DNA from 3 places in the Caldifermentibacillus hisashii genome. Region 1 is predicted to be linked to each of the others. Evidence: riboswitches for the same ligand, from Rfam matches in the RefSeq annotation. Region 1 holds a riboswitch; each other region holds the start of a gene.
What was found. A riboswitch is a leader RNA that binds a small molecule or an ion and turns the genes downstream of it on or off. The one in region 1 is predicted to bind S-adenosylmethionine.

Region 1 (7,781 bases):
AGAAAAGCGCAGAGCGCCCGCTTAGCGACGTACAAACTGGAGCGCCCCGCAATGAGAACAGATTTGCTTCCTTGAATAGGCATCGCACGAAGAAAAAGCGATTAGCTTTTTCTAAGGAAAAGGAAACACGGCGAGTCACGAGCCGATGTTGACTTATCGTAGTGGAGGGGAGTGAAGTTTGCTAGTCGCTGGCGCTCGGAGCTAGACAATAAAACTAATCCCAAGTTATTTACTTGTATTTTTATACTTTCTTATACTATTAAAAATCCTGCCTCACTTCCCGACTTAAATTTTTTTCTGAATGGCAGTTTATTGCTTATTTATTTTCAGGATCATTAGTTTATGAAAAGCAATATATATTTTAGGACATGATAATTCTATATTCAACCCCTAAAAATTCGCTTCATTCATGATATATTTTTCACAAAAAATACCTTTCTAAATAAAAGTAAAGGTGCTACTATATATGAGGACTAAAAATCATCATTTTTTAAAACGAGGTTTAATTTCAAATGGAAACGATAATGACAAAGAAAACAAATATAAGTACTTTCATTGACTTATTTTGTATGGTTCTTGGAACAATTATTACTGCTTTTGCACTAAATATGTTTACCATACCGGCAGGGTTATTATCCGGAGGGGTAAGTGGTTTTTCCCAATTACTCAACCATTTTATTCCTATTAACGTTGGTGTTTATTATTTCCTTTTAAATATACCATTACTGATCTTAGGATATATTTATCTGGGCAAAAAATTTAGCTTCTATACAATATTAGCAACAAGTTTAGTTTCGTTTTTCTTATTAATAGTCCCGATTAAACATATTTGGACGGATGATCCTTTACTATCTGCTATTTTCGGTGGGGTTTTAAATGCGGTCGGTTGTGGTCTTGTTCTCCGTCGCGGCGGTTCGGAAGGCGGTTTTGATATATTATCACGGGTGATTGCAAAATATCGTAATATCACAGTCGGAAAGTCAAACTTAATTATTAATACAATTATTGTTATTTTATCCGGCTTTATTTTTAATAGCGAAATTGCCTTGTACACCATTATATCGTTTTATTCATCCATGAAAACTTATAATATTATCTTAAACCACGTTGATCGCATCTCATTATTGATTATTACAGATAAAGGGAAAGAAGTGAACGAGGCGATTACAAAAGAACTTCATCGCGGGACGACAATGTGGAATGCAAGCGGTGGCTATACCCAAAAGGACAAAACAGTGTTGTATTGTGTTATCATGAAAGGTGAAATGCATCAATTAAAACAAATTGTGAAATCAGCAGATCCAAAATCATTTGTCAGCATTATTTCAACGCAAAACGTAATTGGTCGGTTTCATCAGATTTGGTAAAGAAAACTCGGCAACTGTCGAACCTCTAGGCGAGAGCAGAGTCATAGTCAGCGAAAAAATATTATCGCTTGCGAGGTAATGCTACTGAAGCCTCTCTAGTTCACCGAAAAAATATAAAATGTCCCGCAATAAGCGAATTCGTATATTTGCCGGACATTTTTGCATTTTAAACGTAAAAAAATACGTCTTTCATAGATGGCCCATTTTGAGTAAGCCGAAAAAATATCTGAACCAAAAACAGAATAAAAGACATAACATATTAGCCAACGTCAACATGTTATGTCTTTAACATTCTTTTTTCCCACCATAACGGCGAGACAAGCCCCCATATCAAGATACTTCATTTAAAAAGGTGGGATAAACAGCCCGTTCAACTAACCATTAGTAAGGAATGAAGAACCTCCCACGTATTTATTTCCCTAATGTCAATAACATTTCCCGAACGGTTTTACATGCCACTGCAGTTGATGCGCCTGAAGGGTCATATGGTGGTGATAACTCAACCACGTCTGCCGCAACAATTTGGTTCAATTTTTGCATATGCCCAATTGCATCTAATAAATCACGATATGAAATTCCACCCGGTTCCGGTGTTCCAGTGCCGGGAAAAATGCCCGGATCAAGAACATCAAGATCAATCGTAATATAAACAGGCACATTAGCTAATTCGTCCATCTTTTCCGCAAATGTTTCAAGAGAAAATTTTTCCAAATATGTATGTTCTTTTGCCCATTCAAATTCTTCTTTTAAACCGGAGCGAATCCCGAATTGGAAAATCCGACCGTCACCGAGAAACCCATGACAATTGCGAATGACTGAAGCGTGGGACAGTTTTTCACCTAAATAATGTTCACGTAGATCGGTATGCGCATCAATATGGATCAAATGTAAGTCCGAATATTTTTCATATGCTGCTTTAATTGAAGAAAGACTAACAAGGTGTTCTCCCCCTACCATTAGAAATTTCTTCCCATCAGTTAAAACGCCCCGGCTATATTCAAAAATAATATCCATTACCTTTTCGGTATTTCCAAATGGCAAGTCTAAGTCCCCACCGTCAAAAGCAGCTATATTCTCCAAATCCCGATCCAAATATGGTGAATAAGTTTCCAAACCATATGAATCCGTACGAATTGCCTGCATTGCAAAACGGGTACCCGGACGGAAACTCGTTGTTCCGTCAAAAGGTACCCCGAACAAAACAAGGCTTGCTTCTTCATAAGATTTATCACAACCGATAAAAGTACTTATATTCATATTTTTATTCCCCATCTACTAGTGCCTCCCTTACGTAATTCGGCAAACAAAACGCCCGCGGTGGAGTTCGGTATTGTAATATTTTGTTTGAATCTTAAATTTTTTCCAATCTTCCGTGTGTAAATCTAGCAACGGATCGTACACCTTTGAAGCAAAGCCGAATAACCAGTGACCGGAAGGATATGTCGGCATATGGTACTAATAAACATGCGTAATAGGAAAAATATGTTTAATCTTTTTGTGTGCCCTTTTCATATTTTCTGCATATTCAGTAAAATATGGTGACTCATGCTGATTAATTAAGATTCCATCATTTCTTAATACTCGATAACATTCTTGATAAAATTCGATTGTAAAAAGACCTTCTCCTACAGAAATCGGATCAGTGGAATCAACAAGAATTAAATCAAACGACGCATCGGGTGCTTTTTTCACATAAGCCAAACCATCCTCGAATTTCAAGGTCATTCGCGGCTCTTCCTCGATCCCGCCGGCAGTAACAGGTAAATACTTTTGACACAGTCGAAAAACACGTTCATCAATTTCAACCATGACCACTTCTTCAACCGATTTGTACCGTAAAACTTCACGAGCCGTACCGCCATCACCGCCACCGATGATTAGAACTCGTTTTATATTTGGGTTTGTGGCGAATGCGGGGTGAACAATCATCTCGTGGTAAATAAATTCATCTTTTTCATTTACCATCATCAAACCATCTAAAGTGAAAAATGTGCCAAACTCCTTACCCTTATAAAAATCAATTTGTTGGAAAGGTGTTTTTTCACTATAAATTTTCTCATCGTAAGCAATGGAAAATTTGCATTCATCGCTCCACGATTCCGTGTACCAATTCATTTATGACATCATTCCTTCACAACTTTAATATGGTTTGCCTCTTTTGCTTCAGTTAATACACTCCCGATTGTTTGACAGTAATAATGATATTGATTGAGCACCTCGTTGGAAATTAATTCTCCCGGTATAACAAGAGGAATACCCGGCGGATAAATCATCAATGTATCCGCACTTATCCGTCCAACAGCTTGATCAATCGGTATAGATTCTTGCTCAGCATAAAAAGCATCGCGCGGAACAAGAACTAATTTATTTACTTCACTTGTTGTGACGTGAGTAGAAATGATCGTTGCATGTTTTCCATACTTTTTCTCAATATCCTTCAAGGCAAAAACTAGTTTGTCGATGGATTCTTTCGTGTCGAACGAGCTAATCACAGCCATAATGACATATCCTTCAGCCAATTCCATTTGAATGCCGTATTCTTCTTTTAAAATTGTGTAGACATCAAAGCCGGTAAAACCAATTCCATTTACACGGATAACAAGTTTTGTCCAATCATATGATTGTTGGAAATATTTCTCCACGTAGGCTTCTTTTAATACTTCATAGTTCGAATTTGCTTCAATGGACAGAACAGCATCCATTACAATCGGTTTTAATTCCCTATACCGCTTTTTTCCAAACAGAACCATCTCTCTTCGTGCCACATCCAAAGAACTCATTAACAAATAGTTCGCACTTGTTGTTTGTAACATATTCACTATTTTTTGCATACGTTCCGGAGCAATTCGGTTCCCTTTTAATAATAGTAATGAACTTTGGGTTAAGGAACCCCCTGTTTTATGCATGCTAACGGTAACTGCATCAGCTCCGGCTGTAAGAGGATCGATATAGTCATCAGGCATAAAAGCCAAGTGAGCACCATGAGCACTGTCGACAAGAACTGTTACACCCCGTTCGTGGGCGAGTTCACAAATTTCCACCAATTCATTCATTACACCAAAATAGGTTGGATATGTGACAAGGATTGCTTTCGTTTCCGGATTTTCATTTAATGCCTTTCTTACATTTTTAACAGACACACCGTGGGCAATCCCAAAATGCAAGTCGACTTCGGGTTGAATAAATATCGGTTTTGCCCCGCTCAAAATTATTCCATTCATAACGGATTTATGACAATTTCTCGGTACAAGAAGCGTTTCACCCGGTTTTACTGCTGCTAAAATCATGGCAATAATACCAATTGTCGTACCGTTAACTAAAAAATAAGCATGATCGGCTCCAAATGCATCAGCCGCTAATTCCTGGGCTTCTTTGATTACCGATTGGGGATGGCTTAACAGATCAAGTTCTTTCATTGAGTTGACGTCCATCCGCATTGTCATATCCCCGAGAACCATTCGTAACGGATTCATTTGTGCCCCCATTTTGTGACCCGGGACATCAAATGGTGTAACATCTCTTCTGGCATATTGAACTAGTGTTTGAAATAAGGGCAATTGATTGTGATCTAATTTAGGCGCTGCTTTTATCAACGGTTGTTCAAATTCCAGTAGTTTGTTCATCATCGGCAGCCACCACTATCATTAAGTGTAGTAAGCACCTTGTCGAACTCCATTGCCCTATTAGAAATTTGCTCATGTACCTTACAAGTTCCCTCTACGATTCCGCAAAGTTCATTTGTGTTTCCTGTATCAATGAATGCAGCGCAGGTAATTTGTACAGTATTTTGGACAGCTGTTGTCATATTTTCCCTGCTCGCATGAGTTGTACTTGTTGGTGAAAACACTTCACAAGCTGCTTTAATAAACGGTTTTTGAAGGAAAGTTGAATCCCGCCCTGCATCAGGTATTTGATTCTGATATCCTTCTATTGCAGATTCCGATATGAATAAAAATTTCTCTGCCAATATTAACCACTCCTAACACAATTTTTTTGTTTAGGCATAAAAAAAGCTCTCCAAAGGCAAGGAAAGCTTCGATTAATATCAGCTGCTTATCCTCTTATTGCTCACAAAATGTACTCATTTTGTGCTCAGGTTGGGCACCCAATATTTAGTTCTGTGAACCAAACTGGTTTGCCACCGTATCTTAGACCCCTCGTCTCAACGGCTATTAATAAGAGAGAAACTTTTATTTATGCTGGAATAATAATAAAGGATTTAAAAAGACATGTCAATTTATTTTGGAAATGTCTTAATAAAATTTTTTTGCACGTTTATAGGTTTACCATAAACTCCAAGAAAGTAAACATTTCTATAAATCATATACGAATGGCACAATATTTTTTATCCTCATAGATATATTTATTAAATATTTTGTAAAATATTTTCAAATAACCTTTTTGGGTGCAAACCTTAAATAGGAACTTGGAATTTATCAAATTATTGATAAAATAGTAATATACAAATCTTTCATATAATGGAGGCAAAACTATGTTAATTCCTTATAAAGGAAAAACACCAAATGTTCACGATAGTGTTTTTATTGCTCCGGGGGCATATTTAATTGGTGATGTAACAATAGGAAAGGAAAGTTCCGTATGGTTTAATGCCGTTTTACGCGGTGATGAAGGGCCCATCATTATCGGAGAAAAATGCAGTATTCAAGATAATGTAACCATCCATCTTTATGAAGATCATCCGACCATCATTAAAGACGGTGTAACAGTAGGACATAATGTAATTTTACATGGCTGTAAGATTGGAAGAAACACAATTGTAGGTATGGGGTCTACTATTTTAGATGATGCTGAAATCGGTGAACAATGTATTATCGGTGCGAATACACTGATAACCGGCGAAAAAAAAATCCCTCCCCGCTCGCTGGTGGTCGGCTCTCCCGGAAAAGTTGCCCGTGAATTGTCAGATCATGATTTCATGTTAATTCAAGGTTCAATTGAAGTTTACGTACAAAAAGGGAAGGAGTACATTGATATTCTTTCCCAATTAAAAAATAAATAAGAAAGAACGGTTGCTAAAGATACGTACTGTTAACGGGATTAATAAAAATGTACTTGTATTCACTTCAAATAGGGGCATCCGTTTATAAAAAACTTTCCGGGACTGCCCCTATAGGTCGTTTCTATTTAAAACTTGATCGAAATCCGTCTATTAATAAGAGAATTGCTGTAATAATGTGAAGGGCCATTCCGAGAAATGGAATCCAACCTAAACAGGATGTAATAATCCCTAACACACTTCCATGAAAAGATCTTTTTTCCATTATTGAAAATATGAGCGTAATGATATGCAAAACAAACATGATTCCGAGCGGTGCCCAAGCCATACTAAAAATAATGGCTCCCCCTAAAATCGGTATTCCCCAAAAAGCTTCCAAGCCACCCGTAATCAATTTTAATATTGTAGAAACCATAACATTTAATCTCCTCTCACTGCCAGAACAGTATTATTTGTATTATACGATCTATTCATGGAAAGGATTCAAAATTTGATGGAAATCTGGTGGATTTTATGACTCGCCGTTAAGAATGGGATAAAATCAATGCTCGGAAACGGGAATTTTTTACCATAAGAGAAAGCAAAATTGCCCCACAGCCTTGCATGATCGTTTTTACAATCACTTGACCAATAATCGCTGCCGGTACTGCTTCCCAAGGAATAAAGCCGGCACCAAGCGGACTTAAACCAATTATGATAAAAACAACTGAATCGAATAATCCACCAACAAGCCCGCTGTATAACACCCGCCAACTCATCGGTAATTTTAAGCGCGAATAAATTTCGGTATCCGTCGACTCGGCGATAAGAAATGATAAAGCTGAAGCCATCACAATCCATAAGGTGTCACCTAAGAGATAAGATGAAACGGCAGACAATATCAGGGCAATAAGTATTAACAGATACGTTTTTCCCTTGCCATATTTATTTTGAACTAAGTCACGGAAAATAAATGTAGCTCCGATTAAAAAAGTACCCCACGGAATATGAAACATTCCTATTTGAACCGGTTGAAATCTGGCTGTAATAACATTCGCCAACACAATAAACATTAAATACAAAATGACTCTCATTAACATCATAACTCCTCATTATTTACTGGTAATCTTTCATAAACTGGCTAAATAAAAAACTACAACGCATGAAAGCGAGAATTTCTCAGGAATTTCGCTGATGACTTGCAACCTTTCTAGGCCAACGAATTTCTATGGTATGTAAGTTCGTAAAATCCGGTTTTAGGAATAATCAGTTGTGATTTCCACAACAACTTTCGTTTTAAATAGCCGTTGAAACATTCGCCTTCATCTGCATATATTTTTCATAACCTTGACGACGTAATTGACAAGCCGGACATTTTCCACAACCATCACCAATTATTCCCTCATAACAAGTTAATG
Region 2 (7,781 bases), 1.1 Mb from region 1:
CTTTTTCAATATGTATCCCTTCATTCTTAAAATGCTTTTGGGTCTCATTAATAACATCTCGAATTGTCATATATTGCGGTTGACATACAATTACTTTTTTCAATACATCGTATTCCGTATAACAGTGGATTTTTTGTGGTGGAATTGTTTCATACGGTTCCAATTATAACCCTCCCATTATGATCGTAAAAGTAGCAATTTTATCTTAAAAAATCGCATGAAAGATATTTAATTTATCCGTAGTATCGTTTTATTTTTCCAATTTACTGTGAAATTTATGTAAGGGTACAGCCAAAAAGCTCTTTTATTAAAAAAGATAAGCGAACGGACAATATTTTGTAGTACCTTTTTGGATGTAATTCATGTAAAAACATGTAGATATTTGTAGACAAAACATTCGAAATTTTAGAAGGAAGAAGCTATCCTATTGAAGAATTATATTTAAGAGAATAAAAACTTTTTAGGGGGAGTTTGCATTGGATCGGATTAGTTATATATCCTACGTTTTATATCAATCTCATAATGAAAATTTAAAAAAATGGGCTCTGGAGTTATTAAACGGTACGATTACTTTAAGGGAGGTAAAGGTAAAATCACAGGTTGCAGAAGCAGAAATTCAACGCGCAGAACTTTTGTATAAAAATGGAAAATTGGACTATCAAAATGTTTTTCGGTTTGTTGCGGAATATATGGAGTTAGCCTCTTAATATTATGGAAATTATTATATTTTTGAGCAGTCATCAATATTTTTATAAAGAAAACTCGGTGACTGCCGAGCCTTCAGGCGTTGGCAGAGCCGTAGTTCAGTGGAAAAACATTTTCGCTTGCGAGGTAATGCTACCGAAGTCTCTCTAATCACCGAAAAAATATAAAATTTTTTCGGCTGCGATGTATTCCAGTGAAGCTTTCCTTGTGCACTTATGTGTTAGGAAAGTAGAAATTGAAAAATTTATACTTTCCTGCTATTAGTAAAAAAGGGTCGACCGAAAATCGGTTAGACCCTGAACAGCTTATGTGTACTGCTTAAATAACCGATTACCTTCTTTTAATGAGAATAGCACCTATCCCGAAAATCCAAATGTATGAAAAGAAAAAGATCCATAGGTAAAGAATGGAAATCGACTCGTTTCCTAAAAGTGTGAAAACGGCTAAAGCTATAAATAAAATAGCTAAGGAAAGATGTGAAGCATATGCAAAAAAACGAAAAACATTGTGAATAACCCGTTCATCTGCTTCTGGCAAATTATCCTTTTTGCGTTTCTGTTTAATCACTTGAATTATTGTCAAAATGATAGTTGCAACCAAACCACCGGCAAATACATCATATGGAAATTCACCCTGAAAAAAATAAGCAAGAAATGAGCCCAGAACAATACCTATAAGACCACAAGCAATAATAAAGAATGGCGTCCACTTTGTTAAAATCGTTTCCCATTTTTTCCTGTCTTTTACACTCATTTTTCATCCTCCTGTAAAATAAAAATTTCATCAATCGGCATATTAAAATACGCAACGATTTTTAATGCTAATTCCAGACTGGGATTATACTTGTTTTTTTCAATGGCATTTATCGTTTGACGTGTAACTTGTAAATCCTCAGCCATTTTAATTTGCGAGATCCCCTTTTTTTGACGGATTTCTCGAATATGGTTAATCACCGGCATTAGTCAAACCTCCGTAAAAAGTAAAGATATCTTTACATATATAATACTAAAATACCGATAGAATGTAAAGGTATCTTTACACTCCATCGGTATTTTTTCACGATAATCCAATCTATATTGCCGCAACCGTTATCTTTCACTAAGCTGCATTCAACAAAAAAGGGTGAACATAAAGATAAACATCTTTTGGACACCCTTCGTTTTATTCATTACTCCAGTCGATTCCTTTTCAACTCAACAACGTCTCCGGTATGAGCTTAAAGCCTTCAATAACGGCATCTTCATCAACTTCAATTAAAATACAACGTTTGCCGCTGACGGTTACTTGTTTAACATACTTCAAATCTTGCGGACTGATTGAGATATTGGCAACCTTTGTTTGAATTTTTATCGATTTTGGTACTAAGCTTGTTGCCTTTAGCTCATATTTTTCATCATCAATTACTTTTTGAAACGCCATTTCGACTTTTTCCGGATTTACATCTTCAACTCCGCTTGCTTTCAAAACCTGCTCAACATCTTTATAATCGAGTTTTGGAATATCTTGTTCCTCTTCCTCTTCCATCATTCGATTAATTTCTTCATATACATTCGAAAGTGTTGACGATTCTACTTCTTCACCAACCACTTCTTTAACAATTTCTTCAAAAACTGCTTTATCGTCTTGAGCGGTCATCACCGGTTCCGCATTCAATACATCCTCAATAATATGATAGTCCGGTTGGTTTGCCTTCCCTGTCGAGTATAAAATATGATTAATATCAGTGTAATTTTCCGTAAAACAAGGAAAGAGGAATCCCGACATTGGTGATGTTAAATTAATAATTGAATCGACGACTACATTTGCTTTAAACTCCAGCTCAACAAAATCAAAAAGCAGTGATTTTTTCGGCTGTTCGGTACGATTTATGCTACAAAGGATAAATGGATGGGTATATACGGAATCATTTGCGTGTTCTTCCGTCTCCTCATTCGTCCTTTTGGTTGGTTTATAATATTCGCCGCGAATGAACGTAATTACGATATCTTTTTCATACTGAATATCTTTGACCATTTTTTCAACAAGCAGAAGCATTTGTGATTTCCAGGATTCAACATCATCGTTTTGGATTGCCTCGTATAGAATGTCCTTGCTATGCGCCTCTGCTTCCGCCTGAAACTTTAGCTCAAACAGTTTTACATCCAGCTGGCCGGTTAACACCTTTTTGAAGTTCAACATAAATAATTCTTGCTGCTCCCGGTCCAACATCGGAAACGGATGACATTCTTGATAAAAAATTTCACTGCTTTCTTTTCGAATATACACATTAAAAATATCTTTCACTTGCAAAAGATGATTATCTAACTTAAATTGCTTTCGGATATTTGCGATGTCTTTTACATTCATAAGAACTTCCCCTACTCTATTAGTCTACCTAACTAATTATAAGCAAATGCTCACCATTTTGGAAGAAGACAATCAACACGTATGATAAAGCCGATCACTAATGAAGGGATAAAAAATTTTTCTCTATTTTTACTCATACATCTGCTTAAAATTTGAAGAAAGTTCATACGTGGGTGAAAATTATTTGCGAAAGGTCCATAACAAATTTTTTAAAAAAATAGTTGACATATAGGAATAATACGTATATATTAATAAACAAGATTAATTTCATATTTTCAAATATTCTTATCTAGAGAGGTGGAGGGACTGGCCCGAAGAAACCTCGGCAGCGGACTTATTAAAAGTACTGTGCCAATTCCAGAAAGCTTTTGGCTTGAAGATAAGAAGAGATCGAAAACTATAATCGTTATGTTTACCTCTCTTCTTTCTTGAAGAGAGGTTTTTCATTTGTCAATACCGGTGACTTACCATATTGACAAGCTTAACAAAAAAATAAAAAAAGTGAGGGAAACATCATGACAACAAAAACAATTACAAAAGCACCTTTTAAAGCTGATCAAGTAGGGAGCCTACTTCGTCCGGAGCGAATCCATAAAGCAAGAAAGGACTTTCAAGAAGGAACCATTACAGCTGAGGAATTAAGAGCCATTGAAACAGAAGAAATCAAACGAATTGTCGATAAACAAATTGAAATTGGTCTGAAAGCTGTGACGGATGGCGAGTTCAGACGGAGATTTTGGCATACGGATTTTATGGAGCATTTAAACGGGGTTGAAGGGTATATCCCTGAACAAGGTTATCAATTTGTTGGCGTCGAAACCGAAAAATATAATGTCCGCGTTGTTGGAAAAGTCAGCTTTAATCCGAACCATCCGCACTTGCAAGATTTTATCGAATTTAAAGAAATTGTCGGCGACCGGGCCATTGCGAAAATGACAATTCCGAGTCCGAATCAATTTTTCTATCCGGGAATTCTAAACGAAGAAGTTTATCCGGATGTTGAAGATTTTGCAAAAGATCTAATTCAAGCATACCGTGATGCGATTCAAGCATTCTATAATGCCGGCTGTCGTTACCTGCAATTAGATGATGTTGCGATTGCCGGTTACTGTATCCCGGATATTCCGGAAGATGAACGGCAAAAATCAATTGATTTGGCATTACGTGTGGCAAATGGTGTACTGGAAGGAAAACCGGATGACTTAATCGTAACAACCCATCTTTGCCGCGGGAATTATCAATCGGCTTGGGCATTTGAGGGTCCATATGATTATATCGCCCCCACCTTTTTTGCTAAGGAAAAAGTAGACGGCTTCTTCCTTGAATACGATGATGAACGGTCCGGTGGTTTTGAACCTTTAAAATATATACCAAAGGGCGGACCCAAAGTCGTTATTGGTATTTTCACATCGAAGTCCGGAAAACTAGAAGACAAAGAAGTAATTAAAGCACGGATACAAGAAGCCGCCAAATATGTTCCGCTTGAACAACTGTGTATTAGTACACAATGCGGTTTTGCTTCGACTCACCACGGCAATAAGTTAACGGAAGAAGAGCAATGGGCAAAATTAAAATATATTATTGATATCGCAAAAGAAGTCTGGGGTACACTGTAGATATTAGGTTCTTTATACCATATGGCAAAGAAAAAATAAGTAAATACCGCCAAAGAAGTTTGCGGAACACTACAGGTTATAGGTTCATTCACCATATGCTAAATAAAAACATATCGGTATCGCCAAAGAAATACGAGAACACTGTAAAATTCCAGGATTGTGTCTTTTAGGAAAAAGTGACTCGGAATTACTGTTCCGAGCCACTTTCTATGAAAAATCTCATTCATGAAATTCTTTTTTCACGACTGATAAGGCTGCGGCAATGACTTGGTGCATATCATAATATTTGTACATACCAAGTCTGCCGCCAAAAATAACATTTGGAAATTGTCCGGCAAGTTCACTATATTTCCGATACTTTTCATTATTTTTTTCGTCATTCACCGGGTAATAAGGTTCATCACCTTTTTTCCACGTTCGCGGATATTCTTTTGTAATGACTGTTATTGGTTGATTGCCAAATTCAAAATGTTTATGTTCAATAATTCGCGTAAAAGGTGTTTCTGCATCCGTATAATTGACTACCGCATTTCCTTGATAATTTTCTAGGTCTAAAATCGTCGTTTCAAAATGCAAACTACGGTACTCTAATTCTCCAAATTGATAATCAAAAAATTGATCAATCATTCCGGTATAAATAACTTTTGGAAATTCCTGCAAATATTCTTCACGTTTTGCAAAAAAATCGGTATTCAATTCCACATCAATTCGTTCACTTGAAAGCATTTTTTCAACAATTTGCGTATACCCGCCAATTGGAATACCTTGATAACGGTCATTAAAATAGTTGTTGTCATATGTAAAGCGGACCGGCAACCGTTTGATGATAAAAGCAGGCAGTTCCGTCGCTTTCCTTCCCCATTGTTTCTCTGTATAGCCTTTAATTAATTTTTCATAAATATCGGTGCCGACCAAGGAAATGGCTTGCTCCTCCAAATTCGTCGGCTTCTCAATCCCGGCAGCCTTTCTTTGTTCCTCAATTTTCGCTTTTGCTTCTTCCGGGGTAATCACACCCCATAATTTATTAAATGTATTCATATTAAAAGGTAGATTATAAATTTCCCCTTTAAAATTGGCTATTGGACTATTTGTGTATCGATTAAATTCAGCAAACTGGTTTACATAGTTCCAAATTTCCTTATTATTTGTATGAAAAATATGGGCCCCGTATTTATGAACTTGAATCCCTTCCAAAGTTTCAGTATAAATATTACCACCGATATGGTCCCGCTTTTCAATGACCTTAACCCTTTTCCCTCGTTTGGCAGCTTCATAGGCAAAAGTACTGCCAAAAAGCCCGGAACCTACCACTAAATAATCCTCATTCATCTTTCTTCCACCTTGCTATTTAAATTCACTAACAAAAATCGTTTCTCACTTTATGAAGAAGCGGCTGTCCAAAAAGTCAAAATTAGTGACTTTTTGGACAGCCTCTGTTTCTACGGATTGACTTGCGATTTTGTCCGCGAGAGCCGCTCTATTGGACAGTTTCTCCTGATTAACTTCCCTTTTTGTCGGTGAGAGCTTGCTCTATTGGACAGTTCTCGCTGTTTGGCTTCCCTTTTTGTCCGTGAAAGGCACTCTAGTCTACTGAAAAGGTGCGAAAAAATTTTTCCGAACGCCATAACTAGAAATACTTTTGCGGTTAACCATACTATATTTTTGGGTCATGAACTTATTTCGAGTAGTTTTTCAGTAGCCTCAATCCATACTTTTTTCAGCCCCTTATAACCGTCATGCTGGTTTTATCTGTAAAAAAAATACCTTTCAACTATCTTACCATTGAAAGGTATGTGCATTCAACTTGCCATCTTTTTTACAAGTAAATCTGTTAATTAAAGCCGACAATTTTTTGCGAGATTTTATAGGCTCCGACAGAAATGGTTCGACCAACTCGCCCGGGCAAATTCATGAGCTGACCTAACATTCCGTATCTAAGATTATGATATAGTTCAAAATCTCTTTCTCTAATAAAATTCCATAATTCCTTTTTCTTTTCCAAGTTTTCCGGGGTACCTGAACGAATTAACATAATTGCCGAAATAACCGTCACGATTTCAATATGATTGAGCAAGTATTCCCGTAGCTTTGGATTTTCAATTGTATCCAATTTTACAAGTTCAATCATAAGCTTATTTACCTTTATCTGTTGATCAATTCGTTTTATCATAACCTTCTCATTTACCGACTGGTCGTTTCTGCCAATAAAATAACGGTAAAAATTCACATCGATGTAAATCATTTTTTTCACATATTGGAGCGGCTGATAAACAAACAAATTATCAACATAAAAAGTATGTTTCGGTAATTCCAAGCCGCATTCTCTTAATAAATTCGTCCTGTAAATAAGGGAATGCATCATGATATATTGCCCTTTACGAAAACGACCGATATCGTCCCATGAAAAAATCCGATTTTGCGGAAAGACATTTTCATACTTCATTACTTTCTTGTTTTTCTTTCCTTCTTTTTCAAATACAAAATTGCTGACCACCATATCAACAACCGTATGATTTCTCGCCATCGTTTTCAGTTTGTGCAAGATTTTCATATACGATGGATAATCGACCCAGTCATCACTGTCCACAACTTTTAGATATAAACCTGAAGCATGACGAATACCGGTATTAACAGCCCCACCATGGCCGGCGTTTTCTTGATGGATTGCTTTCACAATAGTTGGATATTTTTTTGCATATTCATTGGCAATTACTGCTGTTTGATCCCGGGACCCGTCATTTACTATCAGCAATTCCACATCCTCCCCCCCGGGCAACAGGGAGTCAATGCAATTTCTCATATATTCTTGTGAATTATAACAAGGAATAACGACTGATAATAATTTCATCTATCACACTACCTTTTTTTTGAACCTAGGTTTCTACTTTTCCGATTCGTTTTTAAAAATAATTTTAAAGATCGGGAAAAATACCCAGAAGGAAATTGCGCTGTTAATGAGCATTGTAATAATATCGGCAGTCGTTTCACCAGCAGATCCCCATCCCCATGTATTCATGAGATAGTTATAGATTGGCGCTTTGTAGAAACCTTGAGCTGCTGCAGCACCGATAGTTATTAAAATATAAGCAACGACATACCAAAAAGCAGCTTTCC
Region 3 (7,781 bases), 1.4 Mb from region 1:
AAAATCAACTATTTCGAAATTGATTTGCGGCTTTGAAACACCAAATGCCGGAAAAATTATTTTCTCAGGTCAAGATATTACCAATGAATCGATAACAGAACGATCTTTAAAGATTGGTATGGTTTTGCAAAATCCAAACCATATGATCTCCAAACATATGATTTTCGATGAGGTGGCACTGGGGCTTGTTGCCAGAGGTGTACCGGAAGCTGAGATACGTGAGCGGGTGGAGGAAACGCTGAAAATATGCGGACTGTACCCGTTTCGTAATTGGCCGATTTCTGCACTCAGTTTTGGCCAAAAAAAGCGAGTAACCATCGCATCGATTTTGGTGTTGCAGCCGGAGTTGATTATTTTGGATGAACCGACAGCAGGCCAAGATTTCCGCCATTATACTGATATTATGGAGTTTTTAATGGAACTCAATCGAAACGGACTCACGATTTTATTGATAACCCATGACATGCATTTAATGCTGGAATATACGGATCGGGCCATCGTTTTGTGTGACGGAAGAAAAATCGCCGATGATCAAAGTGTCCGGATTTTATCTGATCCGCAATTAATTGAACAGGCAAACTTGAAAGAAACATCACTTTTTGAATTGGCGACAAAAACCGGTTTTACAGATCCGATAAAATTTGTGGAACGATTTATTGCTTATGATCGGGAGGGACGAAACCATGGCAAATGAAATGCTTAGCTATATTGACCGAACTTCCCTGATTCATCGCTTGACAGGTGCGACGAAATTAGTTTGTTTTATCCTATGGTCAACGGCGGCCATGTTGACCTATGACACCCGGATTCTTTTGTTTTTATTTATTGCGAGTTTAGTCATTTTTTACGTTTCTAAAATTCAGTTGCGAGACATTTTATTTGTGTTAATTTTTATTCTCGTATTCTTACTGATTAATAATATCGCTATTTATCTTTTTTCACCGCAAGAAGGGGTTAAAATTTACGGGACAAGTCATGTGTTGGTTGAATTTGCCGGTAGATACAATATGACGTTGGAGCAACTGTTTTACCAACTGAATATTACATTAAAATATTTGACTGTTATACCGGCGGCGCTATTGTTTATTGTAACAACACACCCAAGTGAATTTGCCGCTTCTTTAAATCGGATTGGTGTAAGCTACCGGATTGCTTACGCTGTATCCCTTGCTTTACGCTATATTCCCGATGTTCAGCGGGATTTCCGTAATATCGCCAAAGCACAACAAGCCCGCGGACTTGATATGTCAAAAAATGAGAAATTCCTGAAGCGGGTAAAGAACGCATCAGCCGTCTTGGCACCATTAATTTTGTCAAGTCTTGAAAAAATTGAAATAATCAGTAATGCAATGGAACTGCGTGGATTCGGGAAAAAGAAAAAACGAACGTGGTACAATGCCCGCCCGTTTCAGAAACGGGATTACACAGCAATTATTTTGTTCGTTTTGCTGCTAATTGCAACCTTACTGATTACCTACCATGACGGCAGCCGGTTTTACAATCCGTTTAGTTAATTGTATTTTTTGGATAAAAATCGACGACAAGCTCTAGTGTCAAGTTTGGTATGATAAAGAAATCTATAAAATTACAAATCCAAAGTGTAAACTTCTATTTTACTGTAAAAGTATTTTTGGGGTAAAAATATGACAAGCTCTAGTATCCAGTTTGGATTGATAAGTCAATCTACCAAATTACAAACCCGGGGTTGTTAACTCGCTACCCCGGCCCCGGGTTGCAATTTTTTCTTACAATGCCAAAGATTAAAAATGCCCCAAACAGCAATCAACCCGAGATAAAAACTTTATATAAATCTCCCAACCGTTCGAGCCGCTACAGTTCCCGCTCCAACCGCTCTCTCTGCTATTTCGAGTGCCTGTGCAAGATCAGCAACCAAATCCTCACAATTTTCCAATCCTACCGAAAGTCGTAATAGTCCGTCTGTAATCCCGCGTTTTTCCCTTCTTTTTGCCTCATCGCCGCATGGGACATCGTCGCCGGATAAGATAGAATCGATTCGACCGCCCCTAAGCTAACAGCAAATACCGGGATTTCAAGGTTCTCCACAAAAGTCTTGGCAATGTCTTTGTTGGGCAATCTGAACGACAATACAGCTCCGGCACTAGTCGCCTGCCCCAAATGAATTTCATGTCCCGCATGTGTTGCAAGTCCCGGATAAAATACCTCTTCCACGAGTGGATGATTTTGCAAAAACTCAGCAATTACTTGTGCTGATTCTGAAGACTGTTTCATCCGCACGCTTAATGTTTTCATCCCCCTGTGCAAAGCCCAACAATCCGGAATCCCTAAAACGGCACCAAATGAGTTTTGAATAAAATACAATTGATCAGCCAATTTTTCATCTTTTACCACCGCCAAGCCCGCAACGACATCACTATGCCCGGCTAAAAATTTTGTGGCGCTGTGTAAGACAATGTCCGCACCTAATTCAAGCGGCCTTTGATGAAGGGGTGTCATGAATGTATTGTCGATATATACAAGACAATTGTGGGCTTTTGCTAATTTGACAACACCTCTAATATCTGTAATATGGAGTAACGGATTGGACGGGGTTTCCACATAGACAACTTTCGTATTGGGCCGAAAAGCGCCGGCCACTGCATCTAAATCCGTCATATCAACAAAAGTATGTTGAATTTGAAATTTCGTTAGTACTTTTGTGACCATGCGAAACGTTCCGCCATACACATCTTCGGAAATGATGACATGATCCCCGGATGATAGCAGCATGAAGGCCGATGAAATCGCGGCCATTCCGGATGCAAAGGCAAAACCTTGAACACCGCCTTCCAGTTCGGCAATGGTTTCTTCCAACACTTTTCGGGTTGGATTTCCTGAACGGGTATAGTCAAAAGGACCAAACGAATCGAATTGTCCTTGATGAAAAGTGGAAGAATAGTAGACAGGTGGATTTACTGCTCCTGTTTTGCCATCAATATAACAATCTTGAGAAATTAGTTTTGTTTCAAACCCATAATTTTTTTTGCTCATCGTACACTTGCCCCCTTACGCAATGCCGCTAATGCATGATCTAAATCCGCCTTCAAATCTTCAATATGTTCAATACCGACTGAAAACCGTAATAAGCGATTATCGACACCGTTTTTCATCCGGGTTTGTAGCGGAATATCGGCATGGGTTTGGGTAGCCGGGTAGGTAATAAAACTTTCAACCCCACCGAGACTTTCGGCAAAGGTAATCAATTTCAAACTTCTTAAAAAGGGGTCAACCCATTCTTCTTTTGCCAATCGAAACGACACCATGCCACCTCTACTTGGGTAGAGAACATCAGTCACTTCAGGTCTGTTATTTAAAAATTCGACTACCTGTTTTGCATTGTTTTGATGTGCTTCCATACGTAAAGCTAAGGTTTTTAAGCCGCGAATTAACAGCCAACTGTCAAGAGGGGATAAAACCGCACCGGCCGCATTATGATTTGTCGCAAGCTGTTCACAAATTTCCTGTCCCTTTGCAACAACAAATCCGGCCAGGACATCATTATGACCGCCAATATATTTTGTCGCACTATGAATGACAATGTCGGCCCCATCCACAATCGGTTTTTGCAAATAGGGGGTTAGAAAGGTGTTATCCACAATGAAAAGCAAGTGATGTTTTTTGGCAATGTGGGCAACTTTTTCAATATCTGTTTCAATCATTAACGGATTTGTTGGTGTTTCTATGTAAATCGCTTTTGTTTTTTCTGTGATTGCATCTTCCAATCCGTTGTAATCATTCACTTTCACATAGCTGGTTTTGATTCCATACGATTTTTCGTATTGATTGAACAATCGGTAAGTTCCGCCGTATAGGTCATTAAAGCTAAGAAGTTCATCATCTTTTTGAAAAAGGGAGAGGACGAGCTGAATAGCCGCCATCCCCGAACTACAGGCAAAAGCCTGATCTCCTTCTTCTAATTTTGCAAAACTCTCCTCTAATAAGGCACGTGTTGGATTTTTCGTCCGTGTATAATCATATCCTGTGGATAAACCAATTCCTTCATGACGATAGGCTGTGGATAAATAGATGGGTGGATTAACAGCCCCGGTTATATGTTCACTTCGATTGCCGATTTGCACTAATTTTGTTTGAATATGTTGATTTGCCAAGCTTGATTCCTCCTCGTATCCCCACATTTTTGGAAAATAAAAAGGACTTCTATAAGAAGAAGCCCCAACTGTTAATGAAAGTTTCTTCTTATCTTTCAGGTATTTCACCTGCTGGAATTAGCACCGTGGTCGACAAATGACCGGTTGCTGAGGCGTCATCGGGCCAGTCCCTCAACCTCTCTTGATAAGATTGCGATATTCAGTTTCATAAATGATTTTATTTATTCTAATTTACAATATCTTTTTAAAATAATCAAGGGAAAAATCATAGCATGCACATAATTTATATGGGAATAGTTTATTAATAATATACGTATCTATAGGAAACCAACGTGGCGGCCCTTATGGACTGAATGGTGCTCCTTTGTTAAAAAACTGTCTAATAGACTGCCCCTTATGGACAGTTTCATACTCGTTTTTTGGAAAAAGTTCAAGAGAGCTGGTTTTATGGACAGATTCACGCTCGTTTTTAAAAAAATTGTCCAGTAAAGCGGCTATAATGGACAGTTTGTAGTACATATTCCAAAAAAAGTCCAATAAACCGACCTTCATGGACATTTTGGCGCATCTCTAAATTTACCGTTTATGAAAGCACAAACTTTTCTAAAGCATAGGCCACGCCATCATCATCATTCGTTTTTGTTACAAACTTCGCATGACTTTTTACAAAATCCGTGGCATTCCCCATAGCAATGCTTGTTCCGGCAGCTTTGAACATCGATAAGTCATTCAGATTATCCCCGATTGCGACAGTATCTGCTTGTGGAATTTGAAAGTAATTTGCGAGGAAAAGAAGGGCATTTCCTTTACTTACCTGTTTATTTCCTACCTCAACGGTTAGATGGCTGCCGTTTGTGATTGAAATATCATCACGTTCAGAAAGCCGCTGTTGCAAATGATTTAGTTTTTTCTCATCCAAACTGACAGTATACATTTTATACGGATCTAACATTGAAAAATTTAGCTCACTAAAATCTGAGACAGTTAATAAATGATTTTGGTCATTTTGAACTTGAACCATTTGTTCAACCATTGGTCCGAAAACAGGGTCATCTTTTAACCGATTCAGTTCCGCATACAAATATTCTTTTCGTGTTTTATCAATGAAAATACCTTTATTTGTATAAATTTCATAATATAATTGAAAATCATTAAATATGTCCATAATTTTTTTCAATATATGTACAGGGATTGTTAGTGTTTGTAAGATTTTGTTATGAAAAACAACAGCTCCGTTTCCGGCAATAATAGGTGCTTCGAGGTTTATCTTTTTTATAATTTCTTGAATATCGTGTAAGGCGCGGCCTGAACAAAAGGTAACGATATGACCCTGTCTTTGAGCTTTTAAAATAGCATGACAATTGTTTTCGCTGATTGTATGATTGTTAGAAAAAAGGGTACCATCCATATCGATTGCAATAAGTTTCATCGTGTTCCTCCTTGCATCCTTTTTCGAATTAATAAAACAGGTGCCATCTTTATTTTACCATACTATTTGTCGTTTTTTCCGTTTCTATCTTCAGCCCACGACACAACATAATAAGTTATCCACATTTTTTAAAAAAATAAGCAAATTTGGTTGTTTTTGACCTTTAATGTGGATAAATTCAAATGGAAAATTCTACTAATTGTGGATAAGTCGTATTTCCACAATACTACCAGAGATTAATAAATTTACTCCTCATAGCTGTTCTATCTTTCACTCTTTCCACTTCTAGCCTTAAATATGTTATTATGAAATTAATCACAATGATATAATGGAGGTATTTTTATGATTCGTTTTGGAATTATCGGAACCAATTGGATTACCGAAAAATTTATTGATGCAGCTTCTAATATAGAGGATTTTTCGCTTGTAGCTGTATATTCACGTACCGAAGAGAGGGCAAAAGCGTTTGCAGCAAAATTTGACGTAACCAATATTTTTACCGATTTAGAAACAATGGCAAAGAGTGATGTCCTTGATGCAGTTTATATTGCCAGTCCAAACTCACTTCACGCAGAACAATCGATTCTATTTTTGCAACATGGAAAACATGTCATTTGTGAAAAGCCACTCGCTTCCAATGTAAAAGAAGCAGAAGCAATCGTTCAGACGGCAAAAGCCCATGGTGTGGTTTTCATGGAGGCGTTAAAAACAACTTTTGTCCCAAGTTTTGTAAGTATCAAAGAAAATTTACATAAAATCGGTACGGTACGCCGTTACTTTGCAAATTTTTGCCAGTATTCATCACGTTATGATAAATATAAAGAGGGAATTGTGCTAAATGCTTTTAATCCGGCCTTTTCCAATGGCTCATTAATGGACATTGGCGTGTATTGCATTTATCCGATGGTAGCGTTGTTTGGCGAACCAACGGATCTGCGTGCTAATGCATATATGCTCGAATCCGGTGTCGATGGGGAAGGAACGATTATTTTCTCCTATCCGGAAATGGAAGGGGTTGTCTCTTTCTCAAAAATTTCCAACTCATTCATTCCATCTGAGATTCAAGGGGAAAAAGGAACCATTGTTATTGATAAAATTTCAACGCCATCAAAAGTTGAGATTCATTATAATGATGGAACCGTTGAAGATATTAGCCGCCCACAAGTCGAAAACACCATGTATTATGAAGCAAAGGAATTTATTGAGCTAATTAAAGAAAACAAGACGGAATCGCAAATCAATACATATGCCAATTCTTTGACAACAAGCAAATTAATGGAACGGGCAAGGAAGCAAATCGGCTTAGTCTTTCCGGCTGACCGGAATTAAGGGAATTCTTCTCGGATTAACCTAGAATTCCGTTTGTTAAAAGAAAACATCATTTGCAGGGGATAATTGAATTGGTCTCCTGCTTTTTATATTGTGAGGAAATTTTTGCTTAATATGGGTTATAAAATATTGTAATCTTTATAAAAAGATGATATTATTTTTTTGAATTAAGTTAGTTAGTCAGATAACTAAAGGGGGTGTGAAAATGGCAAAACCAAACGTTATAAGTAAAGAGGATTTGATTAAATATGCAATGGAGTGTTTAGTAGATGTAGGGATAGAAAAATTTACTTTAAAATCTGTAGCAGAGGCGGCGGGTGTAACACAGGGTACAGTTTACTATCATTTCAGGACGAAGGAACAGTTATTACTAAATATTGTACAAAACATTTGTGAGCGTTCATGGGCGGAAATTTCCCAACAAAGTACTCAATTCAAGATAAATCGGGCAATAGAATCAGCCAAAAGTCGCTGTTCTTATGACTCTTTCTTCCACAAATTATTTTTCACTTTGGTTGTTTCAAGCTTCAATAACGAAAAAATAAGGAGTCAATTAGGAGGGATGATTTTGTCCGAAAATAATGCATTGGCTAAAAATTTATCAGCTCTATGGCCAAAATCACCGTTAGAGGGCGTTACTTTAGAAACGTGGGGAATCATCATTAATGCAATTGTTGACGGATTAGCATTACAAGCATTAGTAAGAAAGGACTTTCCTGTAGAAAAAACATATAAGGAACTTGAACAACTATTTAACGGCCTTAATCGTTTACTTGACGAGGGGGTAGAGGGATGAAAGTTTATTTTATAACGGTTATATGGGGTTTCTTTGTTTGGCTTTTTGCAACATTGTTTTTTGTGTTTTTTGGAGAACATGTTCTTTTTAGCCCCGGAAC

Region 2: linked by a shared signal. The riboswitch ahead of NSQ14_RS04410 (5-methyltetrahydropteroyltriglutamate--homocysteine S-methyltransferase) and the one ahead of NSQ14_RS09795 (hypothetical protein) in region 1 are both predicted to bind S-adenosylmethionine.
Region 3: linked by a shared signal. The riboswitch ahead of NSQ14_RS16810 (methionine biosynthesis PLP-dependent protein) and the one ahead of NSQ14_RS09795 (hypothetical protein) in region 1 are both predicted to bind S-adenosylmethionine.

Annotation. Positions count from the first base shown of each region.
Region 1 covers NZ_CP155467.1:2,078,776-2,086,556, forward strand. The annotation lists gene NSQ14_RS09775 (YitT family protein) at 513-1,367, shown strand; gene speB (agmatinase) at 1,779-2,639, opposite strand; gene speE (polyamine aminopropyltransferase) at 2,823-3,482, opposite strand; gene NSQ14_RS09790 (aminotransferase class I/II-fold pyridoxal phosphate-dependent enzyme) at 3,491-4,993, opposite strand; gene NSQ14_RS09795 (hypothetical protein) at 4,990-5,334, opposite strand; SAM riboswitch class I at 5,426-5,549, opposite strand; gene NSQ14_RS09800 (gamma carbonic anhydrase family protein) at 5,860-6,387, shown strand; gene NSQ14_RS09805 (hypothetical protein) at 6,509-6,799, opposite strand; gene NSQ14_RS09810 (VUT family protein) at 6,909-7,457, opposite strand; gene queC (7-cyano-7-deazaguanine synthase QueC) at 7,660-7,781, opposite strand, start outside.
Region 2 covers NZ_CP155467.1:939,577-947,357, reverse strand. The annotation lists gene NSQ14_RS04435 (dimethylarginine dimethylaminohydrolase family protein) at 1-163, opposite strand, end outside; gene NSQ14_RS04430 (hypothetical protein) at 477-707, shown strand; gene NSQ14_RS04425 (hypothetical protein) at 1,036-1,458, opposite strand; gene NSQ14_RS04420 (helix-turn-helix transcriptional regulator) at 1,455-1,664, opposite strand; gene NSQ14_RS04415 (DUF4317 domain-containing protein) at 1,894-3,051, opposite strand; SAM riboswitch class I at 3,334-3,437, shown strand; gene NSQ14_RS04410 (5-methyltetrahydropteroyltriglutamate--homocysteine S-methyltransferase) at 3,567-4,667, shown strand; gene glf (UDP-galactopyranose mutase) at 4,887-5,996, opposite strand; gene NSQ14_RS04400 (glycosyltransferase family A protein) at 6,499-7,515, opposite strand; gene NSQ14_RS04395 (hypothetical protein) at 7,549-7,781, opposite strand, start outside.
Region 3 covers NZ_CP155467.1:3,476,075-3,483,855, reverse strand. The annotation lists gene NSQ14_RS16825 (ABC transporter ATP-binding protein) at 1-694, shown strand, start outside; gene NSQ14_RS16820 (energy-coupling factor transporter transmembrane component T) at 684-1,514, shown strand; partial or broken gene metC (cystathionine beta-lyase) at 1,802-3,009, opposite strand; gene NSQ14_RS16810 (methionine biosynthesis PLP-dependent protein) at 3,006-4,154, opposite strand; SAM riboswitch class I at 4,213-4,318, opposite strand; gene NSQ14_RS16805 (Cof-type HAD-IIB family hydrolase) at 4,711-5,556, opposite strand; gene NSQ14_RS16800 (Gfo/Idh/MocA family protein) at 5,899-6,885, shown strand; gene NSQ14_RS16795 (TetR/AcrR family transcriptional regulator) at 7,091-7,681, shown strand; gene NSQ14_RS16790 (DUF5367 family protein) at 7,678-7,781, shown strand, end outside.